Regions from separate parts of the Kaistella sp. CFF1-2 genome, predicted to be linked through region 3. Evidence: riboswitches for the same ligand, from Rfam matches in the RefSeq annotation. Region 3 holds a riboswitch; each other region holds the start of a gene.

Region 1 (7,785 bases), on a different contig from region 3:
ATCAAGTGAAGGGATGATTTACCTTGGCTTTCCATCAATTGACTTCTCAAAAATGTCAAAAGAAGAACGATCATACTTTGTTTATTATTTATGTTTTTTCGTTGCTTTTGATCTTTTGGTTTTCACATATAATAATGAGAACTACGAATTGCAAAAAGGGAAATTACAACTTCCAAAATTTGAGTATGGTTTATCTAATGTATTTATTTATCCAGGTGCGATTTTTGAAAAGTTTAAAGTGAATTCCAATTCAGAAATTTTTGAAAATGTTGTTGAACTAGGGTTTGCTTATTTAAATAGTAGGGTTCAAGAAATAGATTCATTGCATATTTTTGATAATATATTTAGTGACAAAGATTTCTTAACAGGAGCATTTAATATTGAATTAAAAAAAGCAATTAAAAAATACTCACAAAAGTAATTTAGTAAATTGGCAAGAGTATTTTTTCTATATTAAGGAAACATTTACCCACTCCTGTAGTTCTTTTACTCCCCCTTTTTTTCGGCAGTATCCGCATCCCCATTCATCTGTATTGATATCGATGTAAATGTGATGGCTATTAGAACCGACGCAGTTGGCATAATAGAGTCCTTTTTCCGTATTATAGGGTTTAGGATTCAACATAAATTTTGTGAAAATTTCTAATAAAGGACTTGTGGTGAAACCCTTTATTTTGTCTTTAATAGAAGTTATAATTGTTTCAAAATCAGTGTCATTAAGGTGTTGTGATTTCCAATTGTACGGTAACGACTGAAAGGGTAATCTTTTATGGAAAATGTCTTCAAAACATCGGATTAAATTTTCTTGGAAAGACCTTCTAGCATTGTATTTGTATTGACTCTCAATTTTTTCCTCGTCTTTTATTTTACAATCTTCAACCAGCGCTATAAATTGGATGAAATTGTCTGCTGTAATTCGGTAATAGTATATCAGAGGAATGTCAAAACTTTGACAATCAACTTCAAGAGTGGCTAAGACGGTAAAATCATCGATCTTTGCTTTTCCGAATATTTCGTGAAAGGTTGTCCCTTCTTCTTGTGACATTGATGTGTGTGTACTAAAATTCATTCTACTATTAAAAAAGCGTTAAAAGGATTCCATTCATACGTTTTCTTATTTACAATATCTTGATAAGGATTCCATGTTTTATCAATACGGCATTCTTCCTTTAGTTCATTTCTTTCAGATTCACTTAGTTGATTATAGTATTGAATGAGCACTAATGATTCTGTCGTATAGGAACAATCTGGATATGAATAATAGGATTCATGTAAAGCAACCAATATCATATTTTTATAATCATTTGTTATTTTAGGCTCAATTTTCCTATAATATGAATTTACTTCTTTATTGAACCTTCGATCACATAGAAAGAAATACAACTCATTTGGGTTTTTAATGATAATAGCCTTCATCATTTTGTCAATTTCATCTTCACGATCTATGTACTCGGTATTGTCTTTAAAATCTACAATGCCTTCCTTCAGGTATTTTTGAATATGTTTTGAGAGACTTGTGATGGTTTTTGTGCTAAAGTATTTCATATAGCTTTCTTCCCACCAATCATTCTTGGTGTCATGAATAAGATCAATGGCGAATTTTTCATATACCTCTTCAGAGGATTCATCTTCTAAACATTTAGCCATGACGTCTACTTCATTAGCACAAAATAGCAGTCGCAAATGTGCTTCTACATTTCTATTGATGAAATTCTTAATTATCCATGCATTTTCATCTTTCGTGAAATCAAGGGATTCGGAAAAATAATCAGCTTTAATACCCGGATATGGATATAGAACCTCCATTTCGATATAATAGTTTTCGAAGTAGGTAACTTCCACAACTAAGAATTGACCGAGCATCCATTGAACAAATAATTTTGTCATTTTTTATGTTTTAGAGGTTTCCATACATCTTATTTGTTCTTTCAAAGAATTCGACGTTTAGCATTGGGTTAAAGTTTGATATTTTTTGAGAAGAAATTAACTCTGCTAGTATCTCAATTTTAGTTTTTTGATCCATTTTAGAATACAATTCTTCAAAATCTGGATTCAAAATACTCGGAGTTTGAATTTTTGCTTGCAATGAAAACTTCTTTTGTATTCCATTAGCCAGAATATGTTGATTAAGTACTCTTGTTAAATTACCCGTCAAAGTATATCTAAAAGCATTATGTCTTGGAAGTTCTGAGAAATAAATTTCTTCAAGAGTTTTGAGTTTATCGAAGTATTCGTTGTTTTGCCCATCTGAGTCTTCGATTCCAAAAAAACGTTCTTTTATGATTTGATAATAGTCTTTGATGATATCTTCGCTCTGCTTTTCTACTATGTCAGAAATTTGGAAGCAAATTTTGAGTATTTCCTTTTCCCAATATGCTGATGATTCTTTACAAAAAGCACCACTAAGTTTAGGAACTAAAGAAAATGCGATTCCATTGTATGGGTAGAGTAGTTTGATGCAAATCTCTCTTTTGTTTGAAACGTATTTTTGACCAATTAATAAACGGTCTTTATCATGCGTGTATACGATAGTGTTAGTCATCATTTTTAAATTTTATAGTTCACTAATTTGTAACATTATTCCAGCGTCAGGATTCATTAAATCATCTTCATCGAAGATCCAAACCGTATCATCGTATTCTTCTTCATCTTCGGCATATTGGAAGTCGGATAAGTCAACAATCACGCTATCTTTATATTTCATACTATAGGTAAATTGACGATTGTAAACTTCAATTTGTAATTCATCTTTTGAATAGGCCTTGTATTTTGATTTTTCCATACAGATATTCGCGAGCTCGACAGCACAATCTTTCGCGTCGCAATCTCCAAAATAGGGTGTTCCATAAGAATCATCGTCTGAATCATAAGTGATTGAACCTTCATATTGTATGACTTCTCCATCGAGGCATTTTAAACTTAAGTAGATGTCATCATCAGTACCCATAATAAGAGCTTTTCTTCCGAGGATTGTACTTAATTCTTGGTATAAATTTAAATCGTAGTCAAATATTTCTGTACAACGGTAATGCCCGTTTAGAAAAATTTCTTCTTCATAAATTTCAAATACTTTATTGTACGATTCTGCTTTTTGGGAACCGTATTTTGATGTGTGATAAAGTTCAAAATACCCTTCAAAGAACTTGAGAATGTCTTTGTTTTTAGCTTTTGCAATAATTGATGTGCGTTCTTCATAGCCGTCATTTTCATAAGACTCACCGCTTATGTAGTTGTTGTAAACCATGAATCGGACCATATCAATCGTTTTAAGACAATACTTTTCGCCTCGTACTTTTTGGAAGCCTAAGTGTTCTGGCTGTGTACTAGATAAATCTGTACTTAAATTGGTTGTAGACATATGATATAATTTATAATGTTTCAATTACAAATCATAACAAGAGAAAAATTGTGGGAAATAACCTTTTTTATTTTGGCAGGTTTGCCCTCATTCTATACCACCGTGGCAGGTTAAAGCTCGGTTGGTGTTCTGAAATAATCAGAATCTCTTGATGATATGTTGCAAATATAGAAATCTTTTTTAGAATTGAGTGCAAAAACAATAAAAATCCCTATTTTTAAATGTTTTCATTAGAAAAGTAATGAATTTACTATGATCAGCAAATAATTCTTTAGATAAGAGAATCAATAAAGTGTTTTTTTTTAACTATAAAAGTATTTTATTTGAAAATAATGAGCTACACACCAGAACTACAAAAGGTAATTGACCAACTAAATCTTAAGAAAGAGAATATTCTTTACTTAACTATTAAAAATGTTTACCTTGATGAAATGAGGGAACAATTAAAAAATGTTGAGTATCGAGATAATACGGAGTTTTTTAGGAGAAAACTTTTTATTAAGGGTAAAGATGGTTTACCATCTCATGAAATGAAGCCTTTGAAGTACATTTTATTTCAAGGAGGCTACGAGCCAAATAGTCCCAGGTTATTAATAGGCTTAAAAGGGTGGACCTTGGACAAGAAAAAGTTTCCAGATACCCTGGACATCCAAGGACATGACATTTATAAGGGCATTTGCTTATTACTTGATACTATTGTATTTGATTCTCAAAGAGGGCGGTTGTACCGGGATATTCATAACTTGAAGAAACCAGAAAAAGTTATGGCTAAAGTTCCTGATAAATCTGTTTTACCTAAAAAAGAATCAGTTAAGAAAGGAATGAAAAAGCACAAGCTAATTTTGGAAATTAGGAAAAGGAAAAAGAACATTTGATTTATTACAACGAGCCAACATGCACTTACCTCATTCCCAAAAACTTCCTGTAAACCTTTTGTCTGCTGTTTTTAATAGAACAACAGCAACATATAAGTATTATTGGTTGCTTGCATTAATTGAATCTGTAGAGCAAGGGAAGTTGGAGATTTCTAAACGAGAATTGTTTTCAAGAATGATTAGCGCTTCTTGGTATACAATAAACTATTTTCACTTGTCTTTTGGAGCTTTTGATATGATTGAAGATGCAATTCTGAAAATTAGAGAAACAGAAGGAATAACAATCGACGAAAATAGAACAGAAATACTAAATCAATTATTATCATCAAATAATAAAGAAACAGTAAGAGTCTTGAATCATTTTGATAAAAATGTTCCGCATTGGTTTCTTTCTCCTTGGTTCCCCAACAAATCAAAAAAAGATGTATATAATGCTTCTCAAGATTTTGAGAAGAAGGCAATTTACGGTTTAGAAAAGGATTTTATTAAGATAAACCCTTTGTGGCAGAACTATTTGACGAAAAATTCTAAAATTTTAAAAGAGTTTTGTTATTGGAACTTAGCTTTGTTTTTACAAACAAGAAACCCTAATGTTCCAGACATTCCAAATAAATTAATCAAGCCAGCAACTAGAAATAGCCTTGTAAATCAGACTAAGGATTATTGGAAGTTGGTTTTTAAAGAGATGGGATCTATAGAATGTATATTTACTGGAAACAGACTAGACTACTCTGAAAAGAATTTCGCTATTGATCATTTTGTTCCATACGCTTTTGTCTCACATGATCTAATTTGGAATTTAGCTCCCGTTGATAGAACCTTTAATTTGTCTAAAAGCGACAGGTTGCCATCGTTTGATGTCTATTTTCACAAGTTTAAGGAATTACAGAAGAATGCATTCGAAATACATTTAAGCAACAAGTCCAGTAGCAAATTTTTAGATGAATACCTTACAATATTTCCATCCATTAATTCTTTTGATGAAAAATTGTTTGAAAACACAATACAACCATTACTTACTATAGCGAACAATAATGGCTTTCTTTATTTTTAAATAGATCAAACTATTCTAAAATAAATTAGCCACCCTTTTGACCACCCTAAAAACAAAAAACCCTCTGTTAACCTAAGTTACAGAGGGTTTAAAGTACCCCAGACGGGACTTGAACCCGTACGTCCTTGCGGACACAGGATTTTAAGTCCTGCGTGTCTACCAATTCCACCACCAGGGCGTAGTGGAGCGAAAAACGGGATTCGAACCCGCGACCCCAACCTTGGCAAGGTTGTGCTCTACCAGCTGAGCTATTTTCGCATCGATTTGTGCGGATGAAGGGACTCGAACCCCCACGCCGTGAAGCACCAGATCCTAAGTCTGGCGTGGCTACCAATTACACCACATCCGCAAATTTTTATAAAGAACTCCTTTCTTTTTTGTGAGTGCAAATATAAAGCATTTTTATTTATACTCACAAATTTTTTTCAGAATTATTTTTAATAATAAATTTCATTTATTCGGCAGTACCATTCATTTTTGTTATTTTTACAAAATAAATATTTGCAATGGAATTACAAGGAACAGTTAAGAAGATTGGTGATACTCAGACGTTTGGATCTGGGTTTCAGAAAAGAGAAATGATTTTGCTTACGCAAGAACAGTATCCACAGCCTATTAATGTTGAGTTTTTACAAGATAAAATTTCTTTATTAGATACTATTTCAGAAGGTGAAAATGTGAAAGTGGGTATTAATATTAGAGGAAGAGAGTGGACGAGCCCTCAAGGTGAAACCAAATATTTTAATAGTATTGTAGGTTGGAGAGTAGAAAAAGTAATGGATGGCGGGGTAGAACCTACACAAGCGATGCCTTCGAGCGCCGCTAGTTCAGCACCTGCAAGCAACGGGAATCCTTTCCAAGAGGAAGAAGATGACGATTTGCCATTCTAATTAAGAATAAAGTTACAAAAACCGAATCCTCTTTTTTTAAAGGGGATTTTTCATTTATTTTGACCTATGATTTTTCTTTCGGATACGCATCCTAATTTTCCAGATCCTCATTTTTATCACCCACCAGGCGGTTTGCTCGCGGCAGGAGGAAATTTAAATGTCGATTATGTTTGGGAAGCGTATCAAAATGGTATTTTTCCTTGGTTTAATCCCGACGAAGAAATTTTGTGGTGGTGTCCCGATCCGCGTTTTGTTTTATTTCCTTCAGAATTGAAAGTTTCCAAGTCAATGCGGAAGATTTTTAAAGATGAGGTTTTTCAGTTTACGGAGAATGCTTGTTTTGAAGAGGTCATCCGAAGTTGTCAGGAAATTGAACGACCAGATCAAGATGGAACTTGGATTACCGAAGATATCATTAATGCTTTTTTAGAGCTTAATCTGCAAGGAAAAGCCAAGAGTATTGAAGTTTGGCATGAAGGTGAATTAGTCGGTGGATTTTATGGAGTAATTGTTGGTCGTATATTTTTGGGGAAAGTATGTTTTCTAGGATGAGTAATGCTTCCAAAGCGGGTTTCATTCAATTTGTTTTGAGATATAGCGAAGTGTTTGATGTTATTGATTGTCAAATACATTCTAGCCATTTAGAATCATTGGGAGCAAGAAATATCCCAAAATTAGAATTTTTAAAATATCTTAAAAAATAAAAAAGACCTCAATTTGAGGTCTTTTTTATTACTATAGTGTGTGTTCAGATTATTTCTTAACACCTCGTACGATGACTTTGTCAAGTTCCCAAGAGACTGAAGCTCCTGCAACAGATGTATATTTAAAAGCAATAACAACGGATTTTCCTTCGTATGCTTTCAAACTGATTTTTCCAGATGAGACAAAGCCTGCGAAACCGCCTAGGTCGGTGTCGTAAACCGCATTGGTAGCTTTTGCCCAAGTCGTAGTTGCCACGTTCCCTGTATAGTTTTCGGTTACATAAACTTCTAGTGGATTTCCATTGAATCGGCCATCGGTTTCAAAACTAAAGAAAGGGTCGGAGTAACCGCTTAATGCAATCGGTTTAGAAACTAACCAGTCTTCATTAGCTTGTCTGTTTCCGTCAAGAAATGCGCTTGGTCTAGGATTTCCGAAATTAGTCGTTGTCCATGTCTGTGTTCCTAAAACGTTTACTGCAGTCCAATTTGATAAGTTATCAAATCCTTCTTTGAAAATAGTAGCCGTTGGTACCGGAGTAGTTCCATCGCAACGTGGATTATCTAAATCAGCTCCTCTTAAGTTAAGAATCCAGATCTGATATTTTCCGTTATAGTAACTTAAGATACCCGTTACGTCTCCTTTTCCAGTATCAATATCCGTAGAGCTGGCTTTAAAAGGGAAGTCTCTTGTTCCAAAATCTGCATAACCCGACGTTGTTAAATCAATTTTGTTTCCGCTACAATCTTCAAGAGTTCTTGCGGTTGTATTCGTTCCTTCAGCATAGGTTTTTCCTAAATCCGTTTCAATAAATTGTAGATCTTTGATTCGGATATATCGGCCGACATCTGCTTTGGTAAGTTCATTAATTTTCTTAACCGTTGGAGTTACTGTCGTAATTGGACG
Region 2 (7,785 bases), on a different contig from region 3:
TAAGAATTCGGAGTTTCAGAAACTGATTCATTCCAATCCCGAAAACATGCAAGATATCTACGATGAAATTATTGCAGAGAAGTTTGAATTTGAGAAAAAGCTCATTATTCAAGAGCTTCGGAAATACGGAATCTACACGGTTTATACGCTACCCGAAAATTTGAATATCGATGTAATCAATAAATATTTGGAGATTAAAGCGCGCGGAATTTTATAACTTTACACTTCTAAATACAATCTTTTTATGAAAATTAACTTAAATAGAATCAACGACGACTATCTTTTTGAATGTACGAATAGCCAAGGCAACAAAATCTTGATCGATAATGCGAGTTTACCTGGTTCAACAGGGGTTTCGCCGATGGAAACGGTTTTGATGGCGGTTGCTGGATGTAGTGGAATTGATTTGGTTTCTATTTTGAAAAAACAAAGACAAACGATTACGAATTTTTCTGCGGAAGTTGAAGGAGAACGCATTCCTGTGGATGAAGCAAAACCTTTTAAAGCAATTAAAGTAAAGTTTTTCCTAGATGGTGAGGTTGATCCTAAAAAAGCATTAAAAGCAGCTCAACTCTCATTTGAAAAATACTGTTCTGTTTCGAAAACCTTAGAACCGAATGTTGAAGTTACCTACGAAGTTACCGTGAATGGAACGCTTGTTTCTGCGGAATAGTTTGAAAGTAGTAAAGCATAAGAAAAATCGGCCTTGGCCGATTTTTTTTATTTTATTACATAGGTTTGGGTTGAATTAATTTAGCTACCGTTGCCGTCCAACCGCACTGATGGCTTGCTCCAACGCCACGACCATTATCACCATGAAAATATTCATAAAACATAATGAAATCCTTGAATTCGGGATCGTAGTTGAAAATTTCGTTTCCGCCATTAAAAGCACGTTCTCCTTTTTCGTTTCGTAGGAAAATTCCTTGCAAACGCTTGCTCAAATCATCAGCAACCACATTTAATGAAACTTCGTTTCCGCTGCCTTTTGGAAGTTCTACATTCAAGCTATCACCGTAATAGAAATAGAATTTTTGTAAACTTTCCACAATCAAAAAGTTGATCGGGAACCAAATAGGACCTCGCCAATTCGAATTTCCACCAAACATCGACGAATCACTTTCTGCGGGTGTATAATGCACTACATATTCGCGTCCGTGAACTTGGAAAACAAACGGATTTTTTTCATAAACCTTCGACATCGCTCGAATTCCATAATCACTTAAAAATTCGTTTTCATCAAGCATTCTATTGAGAACATTTTTCAAACGCGTTCGTCTCAAAATACTCATCAAATGTTTACGACCTTCACCTTCAACTTCCCAATGCGAAACGAGGTTTGCGAGTTCTTTTTTGTTTTTCAGAATCCAATCCATCCGTTCTTGGAACTTCGGCATGTTTTCCAACAAATTATGGTCGATAATTTCCACCGCAAACATCGGAATTAATCCAACAATACTTCTCAAACGTAATGGCAACGCTTGCCCATCGGATAATTGTAAAACATCATAGAAGAAACCGTCTTCCTCATTCCAAAGACCTTGGTTGTTGGTTCCCAAATTTTCCATCGCCTCTGCGATATACAGATAGTGCTCGAAAAATTTAATCGCCATATCTTCATAAACACGATAATGCTGCGCCAACTCCATCGCAATACGCATCATATTCAGTGCGTACATTGCCATCCAAGACGTTCCATCAGCTTGTTCTAAGTGATCGCCGTCTTCAAGTTCCATATTACGGTCAAACGCACCAATATTATCGAGTCCTAGGAATCCGCCACCGAAAATATTTTTTCCGTGTTTATCCTTGCGATTCACCCACCAAGTAAAATTCAACAATAACTTTTGGAAAACTTTTTCTAAAAATAGTAAGTCGGGACGTCCGTGGATTTTTTCATCAATTTTAAAAACCCTGAAGCAAGACCAAGCGTGAACAGGCGGGTTTACATCGCTCATGTTCCATTCGTACGCTGGAAGTTGCCCATTCGGGTGCATGTACCACTCTTTGGTAAGCAACAACAACTGATTTTTTGCAAAATGCGGATCAATCAACGCGAAAGGAACGCAGTGGAACGCCAAATCCCAAGTCGCATACCATGGATATTCCCATTTGTCGGGCATGGAGATGATGTCCTTGTTGTGAAGGTGTTTCCAATCTGTGTTTCGAACGTAATGATTGAAATCTCGTGGCGCTTCAAAATTAGGATCACCTTTCAGCCATTTTCCAATATTGTAATGGTAGAATTGTTTGTTCCACAAAAGTCCTGCAAAAGCTTGTCTTTGGATGTTTTTTTCATCTTCATTGGTCACATCTTTCTGTACCAAATCATAGAATTCATTACTTTCTTGAAGTCGAAGATTAAAAATAGCATCGAAATCTTCAAAAGCGTTTTCTAATTCTTTTTCCGTTAATCGGAAATCAAAATGCTGCCTAGCGCCTGGCTCTAAAACAGTTTTAATGATAAAACTAGCTTTGGTTCCTTGTTTTTCAGGGTTGATAGTTTCACTTCCATGAACTATAAAATCATTGATTCCATCCTTGAAATACCCATCTGAAACAAAATTATAAAGTTTTTTGGTATTGGTTTCGTTTTCACAAAAAGCATCGTCTAATGGTGTTCGAGAGTAGAAATTCTTCATACTCAAATCGTCATGCGAAATTTCAATGTTTCCTTCTTTTATATGCTTTAAGGAAGGTTTGTATTCATTGTATCCCCATTTCCAATTGTTGCGATACCAAATAGTTGGTAAAATGACTAATGGAGCCGTTTTATGACTTCGGTTAACTGCAGTAACTCGAATCAAAATATCCGATTCCGAACCTTTTGCATATTCAATAAAAATATCGAAGTAGTCTTTGTTTTTGAAAATATCTGTATCGATAATTTCAAATTCTTGCTCTTTTTTAGTTCGCTTTGCATTTTCCTCGATCAATTGTTCGTAAGGAAAGGCTGTAGTAGGATATTTATACACCATTTTCATGTAGGAATGCGTTGGTGTATTATCGAGATAGTAAAAGATTTCTTTAATGTCTTCGCCGTGATTTCCTTGATAATTGCTCAGTCCAAAAAAACGCTCTTTAACGCGTTTATCTTGGGTGTTCCAAAAAGAAAAAGCAAAACATAAACGTTGCTTTTCATCGGAGATTCCTGCAATTCCTTCTTCTGCCCATCGATAGGCGTAGCTTTCGGCGGTATCGTGACCTGTGTATTCCCAAGCGTTGCCACTTGGACTATAATCTTCGCGAACATTTCCCCATTGGCGGTTACTTACATAAGGTCCCCATTTTTTCCAATTTTCGTCTGCTGAACGTTTCAGTTCTTCACTCATCATTTCAAATTTGTGCAAAAATAAAAAAGATTTAGTAGAATATTTAATTTGTTGATTCCTAATTTTTTATATAAAATTTTCAATTTTGAACATGATGAATTTAATAAAAACTCCAACAAAGTCCGATGTTGAGGAGTTTACAACGAATTGTAGAAATTCTATAAAACTTTTTTGGTAGATTAAATTTCGTTAGCGTATATTTGCATAAGAAAATTGTTCATTTACATATTGAAAATGTTATTGAGAAAGGTGGAGAGATTAGACTCTGTGAAACCTTGGCAACCCTTCGGAAACGAAGAAGGTGCTAAATTCTACTCCTAATATTGGGAAAGATAACAAAGACTTTTACTTCTACAGGTAGCATTTTCGATGGATTTTTAAGGAAAAAAAGAAATTGAAAACTTCGCTACACCATATTCAACTACATAATTTTACAAGCTCGAATGCAACGCATTGGGAGACACTTTCATTGTCGTATCAAGTATTCGGACAAGAGCTTCATCATGCACCTTTGGTGCTTATTAATCATGCACTAACAGGGAATTCCCATGTTGGTGGTGACGATGGCTGGTGGAAAACGTTGGTGGGAGCCGGAAAAGTGATCGATACAGATAAATACACCGTTCTTTCATTCAATATTCCGGGGAACGGCTATGACGATTTCACAATTGAAAACTCCAATACATTTACTGCAAAAGACATCGCTCGTTTGTTTTTGTTGGGACTTAAAGAGTTAAAAATTTCATCACTGTTCGCTTTAATTGGAGGTTCCGTTGGCGGTTCTGTTGGATGGGAAATGTTGGCTTTAAATCCGAATCTAACACAAATTTTTATTCCCGTTGCCACCGATTATAAAACATCAGATTGGTTGCATTCGCAATGTTTGGTTCAGAAATTTTTATTGGAAACAGAAGAGCAACCTCTAGAAAAAGCTCGAATTCATGCCATGTTATGCTACCGAACTCCCGAATCCCTCAATTTAAGATTCAAAGGTGAAACAGACGCGGTAAAACAAATGCGAAAGTCGCACGATTGGCTTTCGTATCACGGAAAAAGTTTGAGCGAGCGATTTACACTTAAAGCCTACCGATTGATGAATCATTTATTGATGACGATTTCGGTTACCGAAGAGCAAATCAAAACCATTCAAACAGAAATTCATTTGATATCCGTGGATACCGATCTTTTTTATCCCGCATTTGAAATCAAAAAAACCTTTGAAATTTTAGATGAAAATCAAACAAACGTAAGCTATCACGAAATAAAATCCATTCATGGGCATGATGCCTTTTTAATGGAATACGAACAATTAAACGCAATTTTAAAACCTATATTTTAAGTAATTATGTCAGAAAAGAACACAATCAATATATACAGAAACAAGGCTTTGGTGAATTTTGAAGGAAAAGATTTCCTTGGACAAATAGGCGTCGATTCTCGAATTTTTAATGCTTTAAATGGAGGAGGAATTAGCGTCGGAGTGATCTCACAACAGGCGATTGAAAACGGGATTTCTGTACTCGTTGATGAGAGCGATGCCGAAAAAGCCGTCCAAGTTTTGAAGGACGAGTTCCTAAAAGAAAACAACCAAGGCGTGGTGAGTGGGATTTACAGTATTCATCAATTGACGGTTATTGGCTTTGTTTCGGATAATTATTCGAAAATTTTGTCGGAGCTTCAACGTCATAAAATTTACCCGTTATTGTTGAATCAGGTGGCTTCAGCCGGACGTGTGAATATTGTCGTTACCGAAAATCAAACGGAACTTGCTAAAAACATCATTGAAACCGAAATTTTCGGAAAGCCAAAAGCGGTTCATTTAGCGTTAATTGGTCACGGAAATGTTGGTGGAACTTTAGTGGAGCAAATTTTAGATTCGGCACACGATATTTTGAATCGAAAGAGAATTGATTTAAAGGTAGTAGCCATTGCAAATTCACGAAAAATGGCTTTGAATAAAGCGGGTTTTGGAAGTGATTGGAGACAAAAAATTAACTATTCGCAGAATGAGTTTAATATTCAAGATTTAATCGCTTACGCGCAAGAACATCATCTAGAAAACCTTGTGATGGTGGACAATACGGCGAGTAAAGAATTTGTTTTGAATTACGATGAGTTTGTAGAAAACGGATTTGATGTGATTTCGTCCAACAAAATTTACAATACTTTGCCCATTGCGAAATACAGAAACTTCCGTCAAATTTTAAATAAAAACAAGAAACATTATTTGTACGAAACCAATGTTGGCGCTGGTTTACCGTTAATTGATACGATTAAATTATTACACTTATCAGGAGAAAATATCACTCGAATTAAAGGTGTATTTTCTGGTTCGTTAAGTTATATTTTTAATAATTTTTCTGTTCGTGACGAGGTGTTTTCCACGATTATTGGCGAAGCGATGGAAAAAGGATTCACCGAGCCAGATCCACGTGAAGACCTTTCTGGAAACGACGTTGCGAGAAAACTGTTGATTCTTGCTCGTGAATTGGATTTGATTAATGAGTTTTCGGATATTAATATTCAAAATTTGATTCCACAGAATTTATTGGAAATTCCAAAAGACGAATTTATCGGTCGTTTGGATGAGTTGAATACCGAATATAAGTCGATAAAAGAAAATCAAAAACCAGATCACGTATTGCGTTATGTGGGTGATCTTCATGGAGATTTAAGCCAAGACAAAGGGGTTTTGGATGTGAAATTAGTTTCTGTTCCTGCAAATTCGGCTTTAGGTCAATTGAAGGGTTCTGATTCGATTTTCGAGATTTACACCGAAAGTTATGGTGAGAATCCAATCGTAATCATGGGAGCAGGCGCAGGCGCGAAAGTTACGGCTCGTGGCGTTTTTGGAGATATTCTACGTTTAAGCGAAACGATTTAAAAATAAATTGAAATAAAAAACACGTTTTCTGAGCTAATTTCAGAAATCGAAAATTGAAAATGGAAAATAAGAAAACCAATCATTTTGAAACCAATGCCATCAGACAGCAAGCGGAAAGAACGCAGTTTGATGAGCATTCCGTACCGTTGTATCTAACGTCAAGCTTCGTTTTTGAAGATGCGGAAGATATGCGTGCCAGTTTCGCAGAAGAGAAAGATAAAAACCTGTATAGCCGATTTTCGAACCCAAATGTGACGGAATTTGTAGATAAAATTTCACAAATGGAAAGTGCCGAAGCGGGTTATGCATTCGCAACGGGAATGGCGGCTATTTACTCGACATTTGCAGCTCTGCTAAATGCAGGTGATCACATTGTAAGTTGTCAATCGGTTTTCGGTTCGACACACACGTTGTTCACGAAATATTTCCCAAAATGGAATATTGAAACTACGTATTTCAAAGCAGAAAATGCAGATACGGTTGAAAGTTTAATTCAACCCAATACCAAGATTTTATATCTTGAAACACCGACCAATCCTGCGATTGAGGTGTTGGATTTAGAATATTTTGGAACTATTGCGAAGAAACATAATTTGCTATTTATTGTTGACAATTGTTTTGCGACGCCCTATTTACAACAACCAATTAAATTTGGAGCAGATGTCGTGGTACATTCCGCAACTAAATTGATTGATGGTCAAGGTCGTGTTTTAGGCGGTGTTGCCGTTGGTAGAGCTGATTTAATTCGTGAAATTTATCTTTTTGCACGGAACACAGGTCCTGCGATGTCGCCTTTTAATGCTTGGGTCTTGAGTAAAAGTTTAGAAACGCTAGCTATTCGAGTTGAAAAGCATTGCGAAAATGCGCTTAAAGTTGCTGAGTTTTTAGAAAACCATCCAAATGTTGATTTGGTGAAATATCCGTTTTTACCTTCGCATCCGCAGTACGAAGTTGCTAAAAAGCAAATGACATTAGGAGGAAATATCGTTGCTTTTGAAGTGAAAGGAGGTATTGAAGGTGGCCGAAATTTTTTGAATAAAATTAAAATGTGTTCACTTTCTGCCAATCTTGGAGATACGAGAACGATTGTTACGCATCCTGCATCAACTACGCATTCTAAGTTATCAGATGCAGAAAGAGAAGAAGTGGGAATTACCGCTGGTTTGGTACGTTGTTCCGTTGGTTTGGAGCATGTAGATGATATTATTGCTGATCTAAAACAAGCTTTAGATTAAGCCGTAGAATTTTTAAAAAGAAGATTCGTATGAAAAATTCAGAAAAATTATATGAAGCGCTATCCAATCGAATTTTGATTTTGGACGGTGCGATGGGAACGATGCTTCAGCGATACAAATTCGAAGAAGAAGATTATCGTGGAACACGTTTTCAGGATTGGGCGTCGCCCGTTAAAGGAAATAATGATTTGCTTTCATTGACGCAACCACAGGCAATTGCCGAGGTTCACAGAAAGTATTTGGAAGCAGGAGCGGATATTTTGGAGACCAATACCTTTTCCGGGACAACCATTGCGATGGCGGATTATCACATGGAAGAATTGGTTTATGAACT
Region 3 (7,785 bases):
GCCAATTGCGCATAGACCGCAAAAATAAAATTAAGGTCTTTCTTGCGTACTTGGGGTGGAATTAAATTCAAATATTTTTCTTTTTGGATGGCGGATTGGCAATACTTTTCATCAATATCATTAATTTTTGAAAGTATATAATGGGTTTCTGCTTCTTTATAAGGATCATTTGATTGGCCAATTAATTTCTTTTCGCGATCAAGCGCCTCATTAGATTGCATTATAAGTCCTGCTCTTCGATAGGCCAAAAGTAAGGTTAGAGTATAATCGCGTTTTAATCGTGTTGAGTCTGTTTGGTTTCCAAAATGCTCTGCAGATTCCAGTAAATTTACGGCATTTGCATATTCCCCTTGACGAAATTTATTAACTCCTAAAATATAGTACGAATAAGAAAATTCATATGGAGTTTGCGCGTTTTTTAAAGCTTGTAAGCCGTTGTATTCTAAATTTAGATTACTCTCTTTTGCTTGTTTTTGGTGGAACAGAAATCGCTGATGTTTTTCTTCATTAGGATTGCTTTGGCTATATATAGGTATAGCCATTATAAGTAAGAATACTATAATGGGAGTTCTAAGGCACATATTAACACAGATACAAAGAGAAAGATACTCTTTGTATTATGCAAAAATATAGTATTTATTTTGGGAATATTCAATTATTAAGTTAAGATTTGTTCTAAATAATTAATTTAGATTGCTATTATTTTTGATTTCTTGCAATGTAATGGATGTTTCATCTTATAAACTTTGACATTATTCTATTTATCACTTAAATGTAGATTTGTAGTAGACTTATTTTATTGTCCATATTTCGGTGTAGGAATCTGCTTTTTAGAATATAAGCATAATTGATAATTGTGTACTATTTTCAAAATATTTTAATTGTATCTTGCTTGCAGAACGAAAATATAGATTTATGAAAAAGGGATTAGTTCTAATAACCAGTTTGTTTTTGTTGCAATCGTGCGTCGTTTCTACGGCAGCCAAAGTTGTAAAAGGTGCTACAAAAGTGGCTTATAAAACCGTTAAAGGAACCGTTAATGGAATAAGTTGGGCGGTCAAAAAAGCTGAAGGCAAAATTAATGAAGATGGCTTGGATGGAACTTGGAAAATAGTTGGAGTGTATCATGGTACTTTCGACGATTTTCAAAAAGATTCAAATCCAGCAACATCCTTTGAAAGTGAGTGCGGAGAAGCTTTTGATCAGTTAGTTTTTAAAACCAATAAATCCAAATTCAAACAAGCTCATTGTTCATCCGAAGATCAAGATTGGACAAAATATAAATTGAAATTTGGAAAAAATCCGTTAACTAGAGATAAAGAAAATTTTATTGAATACGGGAATAATTCTTATATTTCGGTTATTGATGTTTCTAACAAAACGTTAGTTTTAGAAGGAAATGTGCTTCCCAAGCTTTATTTTTCTGGAGCCAAACTCTATTTATTAGAAAAAGTAAAATAGGTAAGAAAGGTGTTTTTTTCATCTTTCTAATTTTTTATATCTTTGCGGCATTATCAAGAACCCCGAAAGTCGGGTAGCAACCTGCAACAACAAGCAAGGTGCTAAAAACGATAAGCCATTTCTGGAAAAAACGTTGATGCTTCTCTGAATTGTGTTTATCGGATTGATGTAAGAATTACTGATGCATGAACACAATTTTTAAAAATCCTATTTGGGCTTTATTTCCATTTTTCGTTTTTATCCTGGTTTTTCTAGGAGCTGGTATTTATTATAATGATTTTTACGCAATGCCTTCCCCAATCGCAATTATTGTGGGAATTATCGTGGCGTTTATCATGTTAAAAGGTTCCATGAAAGAAAAAACAACTACTTTTTTGGAGGGTTGTGGCGACCGGAATATATTAACAATGTGCATCATCTATATTTTGGCGGGTGCTTTTGCAGCAGTTTCCAAATCCATTGGTAGTGTTGATGCCATTGTGCAATTGGGAATTCAGACGCTTTCCCCTCAATATTATCCCGCGGGAATATTTCTTATAGCTTCATTTTTATCTATTGCCTCAGGAACATCGGTCGGGACAATAGTGGCTCTTGGTCCAATAGCAGTTGGACTTTCAGAGGCTGGAGGTTGCGATATTAATATTGTAGGAGCGGCGCTTTTAGGGGGTGCTATGTTTGGGGATAATCTTTCCATAATATCAGATACAACGATTGCGGCAACTCAAATTATGGGTTGTGATATGCGAGATAAGTTCAAGAATAATTTCAGTTTTGTATTTCCAGCAGCGGTTATTGCGTTTCTAATCTATATTTATATTGGTTCAGGGAATACGGATGGTGTTCAAAATACATTGAGCTCGGAGGCTCAGTCGCCCATACTTATTATTCCTTATCTCGCCGTAATTTTATTGGCTTTCTTTGGATTGGATGTTTTTCTCGTTTTACTTATAGGTATTGCTTTAAGTGGAATTTTCGGTTTTATTTATCATGATTTTAGCTTTTTGGAGTTTGGGAAGAAGGTGTATGAGGGTTTTACAAGCATGACGGAGATTTTTCTTTTGTCGTTATTAACAGGTGGTTTAGCGGCATTGGTTGAAAAAGCTGGTGGAATTGACGCTTTATTAGGTTCAATTCGAAAGAAAATTTCAGGACCAAAGTCCGCTTTATTAGGAATAGGAACTTTTGTGGGATTAACAGATGCTGCAACAGCGAATAATACAATTTCTATTGTCATTACAGGTAAGGTTGCCAAAAAAATTACTGAAGAATTTAATATAAAGCCTAGAGTTACAGCTTCTATTTTAGATACATTTTCGTGTTTTGTACAAGGGATTATTCCCTATGGAGCACAAATTTTAATACTAACGGGTTACAGTAAAAATTCGATTAGTTATCCTAGTTTATTACAAAACAGTTTCTACTTGTTTCTATTACTTATTGCTGTTTTCATATATATAGGAGTCGCTAAAATCCGTAATTCGGATAATTTTACAGCCGCTGAATAAATTTATTTCCTGCATTTTATCACTTTTTTAATATTTCTTTTGGAGGTGTTATTTTTATTCTTAATTTTGTTATTTATAATTATTATAAATAAAATTAACGAATCAATCATACCATATACCTTATGAAAAAGATCTTTTTTGCTGCTGTTTTTTTAGTAGCTGTTGCTTTCGGGAAAGCTCAAAAAAATACCTTATTAGATGGTGCTTTTTGGAAAAATAACCCAACTTTAGAGACTGTAAAAGCAGAAATCGCAAAAGGAAATAGTCCGTCACAACAGAATGGAGGATTCTTTGATCCCGTTGTAATGGCGATTAACAATAAGGTTTCAACGCCTGTTATTCAATTTATGATCGAGCAGGAAGGAAATTCGATTGATAAAAAAACGCACCATTCAAGAACGTATTTGCAGTGGGCTGCGGCTTCTGGAAATTTAGAATTGGTAAATTATCTTTTGGCGAAAGGTTCGGATGTGCATTATAAAGACAGTCATGGTTCGTCTGTTATCGAGTATGCAGCCGAAGCTGGAAACAAAAATACGGCAGTTTTTGATGCGTTAATTAAAGCTGGAGCCAATCCAAAATTGAAGCATGAAGACGGTTCAACTTTAATCATGATGAGCATTGCGAATGATGACGATTTAAAGTTGGCGAATTATTTCGTTTCTAAAGGTTTGTCGCTTCAAGATAAAGATGCAGCGGGAAGAACGGTTGCAGATTATGCAATGAAGTTGGGGAATTTCAAAATTTTGGATCAATTAATTGCGAAAGGTGTAAAACCAACCGACCAAGCTTTGTTTTTTGCAACTCAAGGTTCGCGCGCAAAATCAAATGGATTGGATGTTTTCCAAACTTTAGTAGAAAAATATAAGTTGAATCCAAAGGCCTTAAATCCAAATGGAGCAACGATTTTAAATTCATTGATGAGAAGACCAAATCTTGAGATTATTCAATATTTCTTGAACAAAGGTGTTGATGCAGGAATTGCCGATAAAGAGGGAAATACAGCGTTAATGATGGCTTCTCAAGGAAAAGATGCGAAAGTAATTGAAACACTTTTAGCAAAATCTAAAAACGTAAACGCAGCCAATGCAAAAGGCGAAACTGCGCTAATGAAGGCTATTGAAAGCGGTTCTGCTGATGTTGCAAGTCTATTAATTAAAAACGGAGCCAACGCAAAAGCGACTGATAAAGCTGGAAATTCTTTAGCGTATTATTGGTTTAATTCCTATAAATCAAATCCAGAAGCGATTGCCGATTTCGCAGCGAAACAAGCTTTGTTGCAAACGGCTGGCGTTGATTTTAAATCGACTCCAAAAAACGGAAACTCGTTGTTGTTATTGGCGGTTGACAAAGGCGAAATCGATTTAGTGAAAAAAGCAGCGGAATTGGGTGTTGATGTAAATGCTCAAGATGCCGATGGAAACTCAGCTTTGCACAAGGCGGCGCTGGTTTCTAAAGACGATAAAATGCTAAAAACTTTGGTGGATTTAGGCGTTAAAAAAGATTTAAAAACAGAATTTGAAGAAACGGCATACGATTTGGCTAAGGAAAACGAATTCTTAACAAAAAATAAAGTGTCAATCGACTTTTTGAAATAAAAGATTATGAAAAAGAAATGGAAAGTTATGGTTTTGAGCGTGTTTGCATTGGTTTTGTCCAATTCAATTTTCGGTCAAACAACGAAGTACAAAACAATGATTCAGATGAATGCGTATTCGGGGAAAGAAGCCTATGTGGTGATTTCGCTAATCAATCCGAAAGGGCAGTACGAGCAGACTTTGGGCGTTTTAGGAACCGATAATGAGTGGTACAACACGCTGAAAGAATGGGACAAATTTCAAAAAGTTAAAAAGCAAAAATTAAACGGAATTACAGGCGCTTCGGTTGCTGGTGGAGCGAGAGCAACACGTTTAATTGAATTTGACACAGCTAAACTAGACAAAGGTTACAAGCTTCGTTTCGAATCTGCCGTTGAAACTCAAAAATACTACGCAAAAGATGCTGAAGTTGCTTTATCATCGGCGGTTTTAGACAATAAAGCGGGCGTTACAGGCGGCGGTTACATCAAAGCGATTCGATTTTTAAAAGTTCAGTAAAAAATGACCGTATCCATTTGGCGGTATGCTCATTTGGCGTTGGCGATTATTTCGTCCGCTTTCCTTTTGATTTTGTCGGTTACGGGCGTTATTTTGGCGTACGATGAGATAGATGAAAAAGCTCCGGCGTACCGTGTAGAAAATTTTCAAGAACTCAATCTGGGACAGGTTTTGCCCACACTTCGTGACTCATATTTTGAAGTGATTGAAGTGAAGGTGGATCACAACGATTTTGTGACCATCGATGCTTTGGACGAAAACGGAAATCCCGTAAAATCCTATATTGATCCCAATTCTGGAAAGAAAATTGGTGAAATAAAACCCAAAAGCGACTTCATCAATTGGACGACTGCTTTGCACCGTTCTTTGTTTTTAAAAGAAACTGGAAGAGCGATTGTCGGCGTGGTTTCCTTCATTTTATTTTTGATTTCGATTAGTGGTTTTGTCCTTATTTTAAAGCGTCAGCAAGGGCTAAAACATTTTTTTACCCGAATTCGAAAAGATTTTTTCTCCCAATATTTTCATGTCGTTTCGGGACGATTGTTGTTGATTCCGATTTTGATTGTTGCCTTAACGGGAACCATTATTTTCATGGTTCGATTGGACTTTTTCAAAGGTGAAAATCAAGAGATAAAACATACTGCAAAAGCTGGTGAAGCCAAGCATTTAAAAGATATTCCTTTCTTTAAAAATACGGCTTTGGATGATGTCGAACGCATCGAATTTCCTTTCGTTCCCGATGATGAAGCCGAACCGTTTATCGTTCATTTAAAAGATCGTTCGGTGTCGGTAAATCAAGTCACAGGCGAAATTATTTCCGAAACTAAATATCCATATTCCGCAGTTTTAGAAAAGATAAATCTTGATCTTCATACTGGGAAAACCAGCCGTGTTTGGGCATTTATCTTAGGTTTAGCTTCATTGAATATTATATTTTTTATTTACACAGGTTTCGTGATTATGTTCCGCAGAACACGAACTAAAATTAAAAATCAATACAAAAGTAAAGACGCCGAAATCATCTTATTGGTCGGCTCTGAGAACGGAACAACGCTAACTTTTGCCGATAATATTCATAAACAATTGTTGGGACAAGGGAAAAAATCCTTTTTGGCTCAAATGAATCAATACGAAGCCTATCCAAACGCCCAACATTTGGTGATTTTTACATCAACCTACGGACTTGGAGAAGCGCCAACCAATGCCAATCGTTTTGAAAATTTGGTTAAAAAATTAGCTCAAGATCATCCGATTTCGTTTTCGGTGGTTGGTTTTGGTTCAAAATCCTATCCCGATTATTGCGAATTTGCAGTTTCGGTTAATCGACTTCTGAACGAGCAATCTTGGGCAACCAAATTGGTGAATTTATGCACAGTAAACGATCGGTCAACGCAAGAATTTGTCCATTGGGCGCAACTTTGGAGCGAGAAAAGTTTATTGGCTTTAGCAACAGCGCCAACGGTTTATGAAGCTAAAATTCCAAATCTTAAAGAGTTTGAAGCGGTTGAAAAATCAATTCCAACAGAAGAGAATTCGACTTTTAAAGTCATTTTAAAATCAACTAATAAACAAAATTTTGAATCTGGAGATTTGCTTGCGATTTATCCTGAAAACAATAATAAAGAACGTTTTTATTCGGTTGGAAAAGTTGGACAAAACATTCAATTGCTGGTTAAATTATTTCCTGGTGGTTTAGGTTCTGAATATTTGAATCAATTAAAAATCGGTTCCTTAATCAACGGTCGAATCATGGAAAATGCAAAATTCCATTTACCGAAAGATGTTCAGAAAGTAGCGATGATTGCAAACGGAACTGGGATTGCACCGTTTCTAGGAATGATCGATGAGAATTCGAGCAAGAAAAATATTCGATTGTATTCTGGTTTTAGATTTGATAATTCGCAAGCCAAAGAATATCAAAAATTCGGTCAAGAACAGCAATCGAAAGGTCATTTAGAAAGTTTGCACTTGGCTTTTTCTCGTGAAGAAAATAAGCAATACGTCATGGATTTAATTAGAAATGATGAAACTTATTTCGCAGATTTATTGAAAAATGGCGGAATTATCATGATTTGCGGCGCTTTAAAAATGCAACGCGACGTTGAAAAAGTTTTAGAAGAAATCACTTTAAAATACCATCAACAGCCGCTAAGCTCCTACGAAAACCAAATTCTAACGGATTGTTATTAAATAAAAAATATAAAATGTACCAAAACAGAATCGTTCTTGCGCTTCTGTTTTTGGTTTTTTCAAGCAACTTTGTTTTCTCTCAAAAACCAGTTGTAGTCGAACGTCAAGTAACTTTGATGGGTTCGGTTTTTAATATTACTTTGGTGGATAAAGATTCTGCAAAAGCGAACAAAAACATCGATTTAACCATTGAAGAAATTTCTCGAATTGAAAATTTAATTTCGGAATGGCAACCTCATACACAGATTTCACAAGTCAATCAAAATGCGGGAATCATACCTGTGAAAGTTGATAAGGAGGTTTTTGATCTTACAAAACGTGCTATTGATTATTCTAAAATGTCGAATGGTGCGTTTGATATTTCTACGGTTTCGATGGATAAAATTTGGCGTTTTGATGGTTCAATGACCGAAATGCCAAATCAGGAATCCATCAAAAAATCTATAAAAAATGTTGATTACCGAAATATTATTTTAGATTCCATAAACTCTACTATTTTCCTGAAAAATAAAGGCATGAAAATCGGTTTTGGC
Region 4 (7,785 bases), on a different contig from region 3:
TGCAGAAAAGTTTCTTCAACCAGTATTTAACAACCAATTTTAATTTCGGTTTGCAACATAATATCAATAACGGAACTTTGAATACGGATCCAACAACTGGCGAAATTTTTGACACGTATACGAATACAAAAAAGTCGACAAGTTTACTTATTCAAACCAATAACACCATTCGTTTGGATAAGGCAAAAACTTGGTTTGCAGGCGTTAACTTCTTTTATGTAGACAAGCAACAAATCGATTTTGGACAGTTAAAAAGCCTGGCTAGTTTAGATTTAAGCATCAAAAAACTTTGGAATGATTGGACGTTCGCAGTCAATGTCAACGATGTTTTAAGAACCAATATTGTAAAAATCAAAGATGAACAAGCAGACGGAAATTTCAACTATTTGTACAATGATACCTTCCGACGAGGCGTAACAGCGAGTTTTACCTATAATTTCGGAAATCAAAAAGTACAAAAAGCTAGAAAAGTTGATGGCGCTGCTGATGACATCAAGTCAAGAACTCGTTAAACTATAGTATATTAAATTTTTCAAGCAAAGCGCTTCAGTTTCTAAACTGAAGCTTTTGTTTTTGTAAACCACACATTAGTACAGAGTTAAAAATAGGATCAAATTATTTTTCAATTTTTATTAAATAGGTATGTAACAATTCCAGAAGTTGAATTGTCTATTTAATAGAAATAATAAGTAAATTAAAATTTAATAATTGATTTTCAATTAGTTATAAATATTAAATACATATTTTGTAACTACTTTGCATAACCAACTACTTATTAATCAAAACAACCCAAAAGCTGCTTAAAACTAGGTCGCTAGAAAAAAATAAACATCATGAAAAAGAGTCTATTCACCATAGCAATACTTACTTCCATGCTAGGTTTTGCGCAAGAAAAGCAGAAAATAGATACAGCCAAAGTATCGAACATCCAAGAAGTTATGATGACCAAAAAGGTCTTCAAAAAAGAAAGCGACCGCTTTGTTTATGATGTTTCTAACGCACCTGCAGTCAAGGGAAACACGACTTTTGAAGTTCTCAAACAAACGCCACTACTCTCTTCTACCGATGATAAAACCTTCCGTATTGCTGGAAAAAACAATGCTTTAGTGTACATCAACGGGAGAAAATCCAATATGGATGCGGAATCTTTGGCTTCGTTCCTAAAAAATACACCAGCGGAAAACATTCAAAAAATTGAGGTGATTACCATGCCTGGAAGCGAATATCAAGTGGAAGCTTCAGACGGAATTATCAATATCGTTTTGAAAAAGAAAACGACCGATGGCTGGAATGGAAACATGAGAATGGCTAATACGCAAAGTAAATACAACAATCAATCGGCTAGTTTTAGCACAAATTACAGAAAAGATAAATTTGGGTTGAGTGCAAACCTTTCTGGCGGAAGCAATACCGAGGCTCAAGAGTATGTTTTACGAAACGGAAATTCAACTTCGACAAACGAATCTATTGGTAAAACATCCGATCCAAATAAAAACCTTGGCGGTTACGTCAACACCGATTATCAGCTAAATGACAAATCCAATATTGCATTAACTTGGAACACTTGGGCAAATAAAAGTTATGATTCGAGAATGGAATTTTTTAATACCATTCGAACATTTGATAAAGACAAAAATGCTTGGGCAACAAAATATACGCAAACCAAAAACAAGGAAAACGCACGTAGCTACAACAATAATTTTAACCTAAACTACGAGCTAAAAACAGACAGTTTAGGAAGTAAATTAAACCTAAATGCCGCTTATTTAAACTACAGACGATTTCAATCAACGGATAATTTCACCTATTTGAGCACGGCAGACCAAAATTCGTATCAAAAATCGCAATATGTGTATCAAAATATGCCGCAAAAAATCAACAATTTTTCGACGATGGCAGATTTTATTCAGAAATTCATAGGAGATTTTACACTTTCTATTGGCGGAAATTACAACCATACCCAAACTGACAACGACACAAAAAACATAACAACCATTTATGATCCAAACGGAAACATAGCTGATTTGAAGGACGAAAATGGAGATAAACTAGAAAATCCAAAGTACGAACCTAACCATTTCATCTACAAAGAAAATATTATTGGAGCGTATGTTACCGCAGAAAAAAAATTCTCGGAAAAATTTTCTGGAAAAGTAGGAACTCGTTTTGAATACACGAAAAGTTTAGGAACATCAGACAATGCACCTGATCCAAGTTTGGCTAAAATCGACAGAAACTATTCCAATTGGTTGCCTTACGTCAGCATGAACTATGCAATTAACGATAACAATAATGTTTCGTATGCCTTCTCAAGCCGTATGCGAAGACCAAGTTTCTGGGAATTAAACCCAGTTCGAAATATCCTTACCGATACCAACTATACGCAGAATAATCCCTTTGTAAAAGCATCATCTAGTTACAATCAAGAGTTAACGTATATGTACAAAAATTCCTATTTCTTGATTTTGAATCATTCTTTGATGCAAGATGTAATTACGCAAGTTCCGTTGCAAGGAATCCCGACTAGGCCCGATGGAACGACATATGACAAGCATCAATTACGTTACATTCGAACCAATTTTGGAGACAGACAAGAAATGTCACTTACATTTGGAATTCAAAAATCTTTGTTTAAACAATATTGGACAACCAATTTCAATGTTGGAGTTCAACGAAATATCAATGACGGTAGCTTAAGCATCGACCCAACTTCAGGCGACACGTTTCCAGAATATCAAAATTCGACAAAATCCACGAGTTTCTTTATTCAAACCAATAACACCATCCGTCTAGACAGAGCAAAAACATGGTTTGCGGGCGTAAATTTCTTCTATGTTAATAAACAACAGATTGAACTTGGCTTGCTGAAAGGCCTAGGGAGTTTGGACCTCAGCATCAAAAAAATCTGGAACGACTGGACGTTTGCTCTAAATGCAACTGATATTTTGAAAACAAACGTTGTCGTGATCGAAGATTATCAGGACAATGGAAACTACAATTACGTAAGCAATGATCAGTTTAGACGAAATGTTTCGTTGAGCGTTGTGTACAATTTTGGAAATCAGAAAATCAAAAAAATGCGTAGTGTAAACAGTGCTGCAGACGAAATTAGAAACAGAACAAGATAAGTTCACTTCATATTAAATTATATTTTTCAAAGAAAAAACTTCAGCGTTTGCTGAAGTTTTTTTGATTTTTATTAGAAGCTATTTCCTGCTGTCCGCTGTATCTTTAGGCTTGTGGCTCGGACGGCTCCGCTTCGCTCCGCCGCCTCACGTCAATCCCAAAGGATGCCGCTTCCATCAGGGCTAGAGATTTATGCTTTCGGTAAAAAAACCTCCGCTAACATGCAACGAGCACTTCCGCCACCATTGGTTTCAATTGTTGTTAAATCCGAAGAAATAATCGCGTTGTAGTTTTCGATTTTCTGAATTTGTTCTTCATTTAAAGAATTCTTCGCAGCGGCGCTCATAACGAGAAAAGGAGTTCCTTCCGTATTGCGAACTTGAAGCATATTTCCAGCAAATTGCTGCATTTGTCCTTCTGAAATTTCGATGATTTCCTTTCCTGAGTTCTCAATAGTTTCTACAACATTCTTGCGTTCCTGCTCATCATCAATACAATCCAAACAAATAACAACATATTGATCAGCAACACACATCATCACATTGGTGTGATAAATTGGTAATCGTTCATTTCCTGCCGTTTGATAGGAATGAAAAACAACCGGTTTATAACTAATCGATTCACAAAAATCGATAAATAACTTTTCATCTAAACGCAATGAAACAGAACCGTAGGCTAATTTATTTGGATGATCGAAAATCATACTTCCCGTTCCTTCTAAAAAACGATTTTCATTTTCAAAACGAGACCAATCGGTTACTTTAGAGATTTCGAAACCTTCGTTTTTAACAAAATCTAAAATATCTTGACGTCTTTCTACACGTCGATTCGGAGCAAACATAGGATACAAAACAACTTCTCCATCCTCACCAAAACTCACCCAATTGTTTGGGAATATAGAATCTGGCGTATGCGGATCCAGCGTATCTTTTACCACCAAAACACGAACCCCTGCTTCTCTAAGTTTACTAACGAAATTTTGAAATTCTTCTAATGCTTTGGCTTGCGTATTTTGACTTTTGTCTTGAACTTGAAAATAGTTATTTTCTGCCGTTTGCGCGTTAAAACCAAATGCGATAGGTTCCACCATCAAAACAGTATCCGTTGTTTGCATAATATTAGACTTTTCGCAAATGTACTAAAGAAAAGGCTCTGCAACAAGACAGAGCCAAAATTGAAAATAAAAATGAGAAATATGGGTTTACAACGTATCTAAAGCCTGAGATAAGTCGGCAATGATATCGTCGATATGTTCAATTCCCACGCTTAAGCGCACCAAGCCTGGAGAGATTCCAGCATTTTTCTGTTCTTCCTCAGAAAGTTGTTCGTGCGTAGTCGAAGCGGGATTAATAATTAATGTTTTTGCATCACCAACATTGGCTAAATGCGAAATTAAGTTCAAATGATCGATTAAGCCAACAGCGGCTTCTTTTCCGCCCTTCAATTCAAACGTTAAAACACCACCAAAACCTTTGGTTAGGTATTTAATTGCGTTTTCATAGTCGGGAAAACTGGGCAAACCTGGATACAAAACTCGAGAAACTTTCGGATGATTTTCTAGATAATTAGCTAGTTTCAAAGCGTTTTCAACTGTACGTTCCACACGAAGAGAAAGCGTTTCTACACCTTGCAAAAGTAAAAATGAATTGAAAGGTGAAATCGCTGGACCAAAATCTCGTAATCCTTCTACGCGCGCTTTAATGATAAATGCAATATTTCCAAAAGGTGAATTTTTTCCGAAAACATCAGCGAAAACCAATCCGTGATACCCTTCTGAAGGTTGAGAAAGCAAAGGAAATTTCGGAGAACTCCAATCAAAAGTTCCACCATCCACAATCACACCACCAATGGAAGTTCCGTGACCTCCAATCCACTTTGTAGCCGATTCAACAACGATATCTGCTCCATGCTTGAATGGATTGAACAAGAAACCTCCCGCACCAAATGTATTATCAACAATTAACGGAATTCCATGTTTTTTTGCCACCGCAGAAATCGCATCAAAATTGGCAATATTCAATGTCGGGTTTCCAATGGTTTCCAAATACAAGGCTTTTGTATTTTCATCAATTAAAGCCTCAAAATCTTCTGGGTTATCATCTTTTGCGAAACGCGCTTCAATGCCCAATTTCTTAAAACTCGCCTTAAATTGGTTGTGCGAACCACCATACAAATACGGCGCCGTCACAAAATTATCGCCTTGCTGCAAAATATTAGTGATTGCCAAAAATTGAGCCGCATGACCAGAAGCCACCGCCAATGCTCCCGCCGCTCCATACAAAGCAGCAATTCGTTTTTCGAAAACATCCGTAGTTGGGTTCATAATTCGGGTATAGATGTTCCCGAATTCTTTTAATCCAAAAAGATTCGCGCCGTGTTCTGCGCTATTAAAGGTATACGAGCTTGTTTGGTACAAAGGTACCGCTCTAGAATTCGTCTCTTGATCAACTTCGTGACCCGCATGCAATTGCAATGTTTCAAAATGTAATGTACTCATCTTTTTAATTTTTTTAATACCGAAACATCAGCTTTAAAAGAAGCGAAAGAGCATAAAAAAACTCCTTCGACAAGCCGAAAGAGTGAGTATCTTGAAAATAGAATTCTACTGTATTCGTCTTATCTGTTCCTTTTCAGGTTGAAAGTAGCACCTTATTTTTCAACAGGTTGCTAAGGTTTCATCGGGTCAATTCCCTCCGCCTTTCTTGATAAGTGATGTGTTCAATGATCGTTTAACATGACAAATGTAAATCAAATATTTTAATCTACCAAATAAGTGGACTAACCTTTTTTTTGCGTATTCATTAAAAAAATCTAAATTTAGAATTCTAAATCTTCCTTTATGAAACGAAGCCTACTTGCTTTTCTTATTGCATTATTTGCAACGCAATTTGTATTTGGACAAACTAAATTAGCGCTAATTCCAGAGCCTGTTTCAGCAAGTTACTCGAACTCGTCATTTGCTATCGAAAAGCAGCTTCAGCTCATTGACAAAAACAACCCGAATTTGGCTAAAGAAGTGGATTTATTTAATCATTTTCTAAACAAATATCCGTTCGAATTTACCAATCAAAATTCTAAAACGAAAGTTTTCGTTGAAAAATATACGTCGAAAAACGAAGATGAATATCAATTAAACTCCGATGGAAAGTCGAAATCAATTCACATTCAATATACTTCGCCAGCGTCTAAATTTTATGCAATACAAACGTTAGTGCAAATTTTAAAACAAAGCAAAGACAATCAATTTCCTGCATTGCAGATAACCGATTATCCAAAATTTGAATATCGTGGAATGCATCTCGATGTTTGTAGACATTTCTTTACTATTGACGAAGTGAAAAGTTATTTGGACTATCTAGCGATGTATAAATACAACAAATTTCATTGGCATCTTACAGACGATCAAGGTTGGAGAATTGAGATTAAAAAATACCCGAAATTAACTTCTGTTGGTGGATTTAGAATCGGTTCTCAAGTTGGTCACTATGCTGATATGAAATTTGATGAAATCCCATACGGTGGGTTTTACACACAAGATCAAATTAAAGATGTTGTTGCTTATGCTAAAAAACTCCATATCGATGTAATCCCCGAAATCGAAATGCCTGGTCACGCTCAAGCAGCGTTGGCGGCTTATCCAGAATTCGCTTGTACTAAAGGACCTTTCGAAGTATGGAAAGAATGGGGCGTTTCGGAAAATATCTTTTGCCCAACAGAAGAAACCTTCACTTTTTTAGAAAATGTTTTATCCGAAGTAATGCCGCTTTTCCCGTACGAATACATCCATATTGGTGGAGACGAAGCTCCCAAAACTGTGTGGAAAGAAAGTCAGTTTGTACAAAATTTGATGAAAGAAAAAGGCTTCAAGAACGAAATGGAAGTTCAAAGTTACTTCATCACCCGAATTGAAAAATTTGTGAATTCCAAGGGAAAACAAATTATTGGTTGGGATGAAATCTTAGAAGGTGGACTCGCTCCTAATGCAACAGTTATGAGTTGGACAGGTATTGAAGGCGGAATTCATGCCGCAAAAACACAGCATAAAGCGATTATGACGCCTACTTCTACCAATTATTTTGACTACTATCAAGGAAATCCAGAAACAGAACCTATTTCAATCGGAGGCGACCTTCGTTTGAAAAAAGTGTACGAATATCAGCCAATACCGAAAGAACTAGATGAAGCGCAAGCCAAATATATTTGGGGAACCCAAGGAAATTTATGGACGGAATATATTTTGAATTTTCCACATGTTCAACATATGATTTTCCCAAGAATGCTCGCTCTTTCTGAAGTGGCTTGGGGAACTTCAAAACCAAAAGAATACAAAGCGTTTGAAAACCGTGTTTTAGAGCATTTTAAAGATTTTAATAAGTTAGGAATTCGATATTCAAAGGCTATTTTTGAAGTTTCGGATCAGATCACTAAAAATGCGGATGGAACTATTAAATATGAACTTTCGGCCGCAAATGATCCCACGAATATTCATTACACATTAGATGGAACAGATCCGACTACGCAATCACCAACATATAATGCTCCTTTTACCATTGCAAAATCAACGACTATAAAATCAGGATACTTTGAAAATGGATTGATGAAAAGTCCAATAACCAAAAGAAATTTCAGCTTCTCTAAAGCTACGGGAAAACCAATTAC

The links. A riboswitch is a leader RNA that binds a small molecule or an ion and turns the genes downstream of it on or off. The one in region 3 is predicted to bind S-adenosylmethionine.
Region 1: linked by a shared signal. The riboswitch ahead of AC5XHR_RS08480 (hypothetical protein) and the one ahead of AC5XHR_RS00095 (Na+/H+ antiporter NhaC family protein) in region 3 are both predicted to bind S-adenosylmethionine.
Region 2: linked by a shared signal. The riboswitch ahead of AC5XHR_RS06175 (alpha/beta fold hydrolase) and the one ahead of AC5XHR_RS00095 (Na+/H+ antiporter NhaC family protein) in region 3 are both predicted to bind S-adenosylmethionine.
Region 4: linked by a shared signal. The riboswitch ahead of AC5XHR_RS06280 (O-acetylhomoserine aminocarboxypropyltransferase/cysteine synthase family protein) and the one ahead of AC5XHR_RS00095 (Na+/H+ antiporter NhaC family protein) in region 3 are both predicted to bind S-adenosylmethionine.

The regions. Positions count from the first base shown of each region.
Region 1 covers NZ_JCAKLF010000002.1:711,490-719,274, forward strand. Annotated here, with positions in the region: gene AC5XHR_RS08460 (hypothetical protein) at 1-421, shown strand, start outside; gene AC5XHR_RS08465 (hypothetical protein) at 449-1,045, opposite strand; gene AC5XHR_RS08470 (hypothetical protein) at 1,066-1,887, opposite strand; gene AC5XHR_RS08475 (hypothetical protein) at 1,898-2,545, opposite strand; gene AC5XHR_RS08480 (hypothetical protein) at 2,555-3,358, opposite strand; SAM-I-IV-variant riboswitch at 3,417-3,518, opposite strand; gene AC5XHR_RS08485 (hypothetical protein) at 3,691-4,233, shown strand; gene AC5XHR_RS08490 (HNH endonuclease domain-containing protein) at 4,292-5,287, shown strand; tRNA gene AC5XHR_RS08495 (tRNA-Leu) at 5,382-5,465, opposite strand; tRNA gene AC5XHR_RS08500 (tRNA-Gly) at 5,470-5,545, opposite strand; tRNA gene AC5XHR_RS08505 (tRNA-Leu) at 5,555-5,636, opposite strand; gene AC5XHR_RS08510 (DUF3127 domain-containing protein) at 5,794-6,177, shown strand; partial or broken gene aat (leucyl/phenylalanyl-tRNA--protein transferase) at 6,244-6,881, shown strand; gene AC5XHR_RS08520 (DUF5689 domain-containing protein) at 6,931-7,785, opposite strand, start outside.
Region 2 covers NZ_JCAKLF010000002.1:226,480-234,264, reverse strand. Annotated here, with positions in the region: gene AC5XHR_RS06190 (DUF58 domain-containing protein) at 1-217, shown strand, start outside; gene AC5XHR_RS06185 (OsmC family protein) at 245-673, shown strand; gene AC5XHR_RS06180 (MGH1-like glycoside hydrolase domain-containing protein) at 729-3,332, opposite strand; SAM riboswitch class I at 3,567-3,671, shown strand; gene AC5XHR_RS06175 (alpha/beta fold hydrolase) at 3,727-4,671, shown strand; gene AC5XHR_RS06170 (ACT domain-containing protein) at 4,678-6,216, shown strand; gene AC5XHR_RS06165 (O-succinylhomoserine sulfhydrylase) at 6,276-7,451, shown strand; gene AC5XHR_RS06160 (homocysteine S-methyltransferase family protein) at 7,481-7,785, shown strand, end outside.
Region 3 covers NZ_JCAKLF010000001.1:15,846-23,630, forward strand. Annotated here, with positions in the region: gene AC5XHR_RS00085 (helix-turn-helix domain-containing protein) at 1-542, opposite strand, end outside; gene AC5XHR_RS00090 (hypothetical protein) at 916-1,461, shown strand; SAM-I-IV-variant riboswitch at 1,507-1,602, shown strand; gene AC5XHR_RS00095 (Na+/H+ antiporter NhaC family protein) at 1,647-2,966, shown strand; gene AC5XHR_RS00100 (ankyrin repeat domain-containing protein) at 3,089-4,564, shown strand; gene AC5XHR_RS00105 (DUF2271 domain-containing protein) at 4,571-5,062, shown strand; gene AC5XHR_RS00110 (PepSY domain-containing protein) at 5,066-7,252, shown strand; gene AC5XHR_RS00115 (FAD:protein FMN transferase) at 7,267-7,785, shown strand, end outside.
Region 4 covers NZ_JCAKLF010000002.1:250,870-258,654, forward strand. Annotated here, with positions in the region: gene AC5XHR_RS06265 (TonB-dependent receptor domain-containing protein) at 1-512, shown strand, start outside; gene AC5XHR_RS06270 (TonB-dependent receptor domain-containing protein) at 834-3,128, shown strand; gene ctlX (citrulline utilization hydrolase CtlX) at 3,317-4,240, opposite strand; gene AC5XHR_RS06280 (O-acetylhomoserine aminocarboxypropyltransferase/cysteine synthase family protein) at 4,328-5,623, opposite strand; SAM riboswitch class I at 5,740-5,838, opposite strand; gene AC5XHR_RS06285 (glycoside hydrolase family 20 protein) at 5,966-7,785, shown strand, end outside.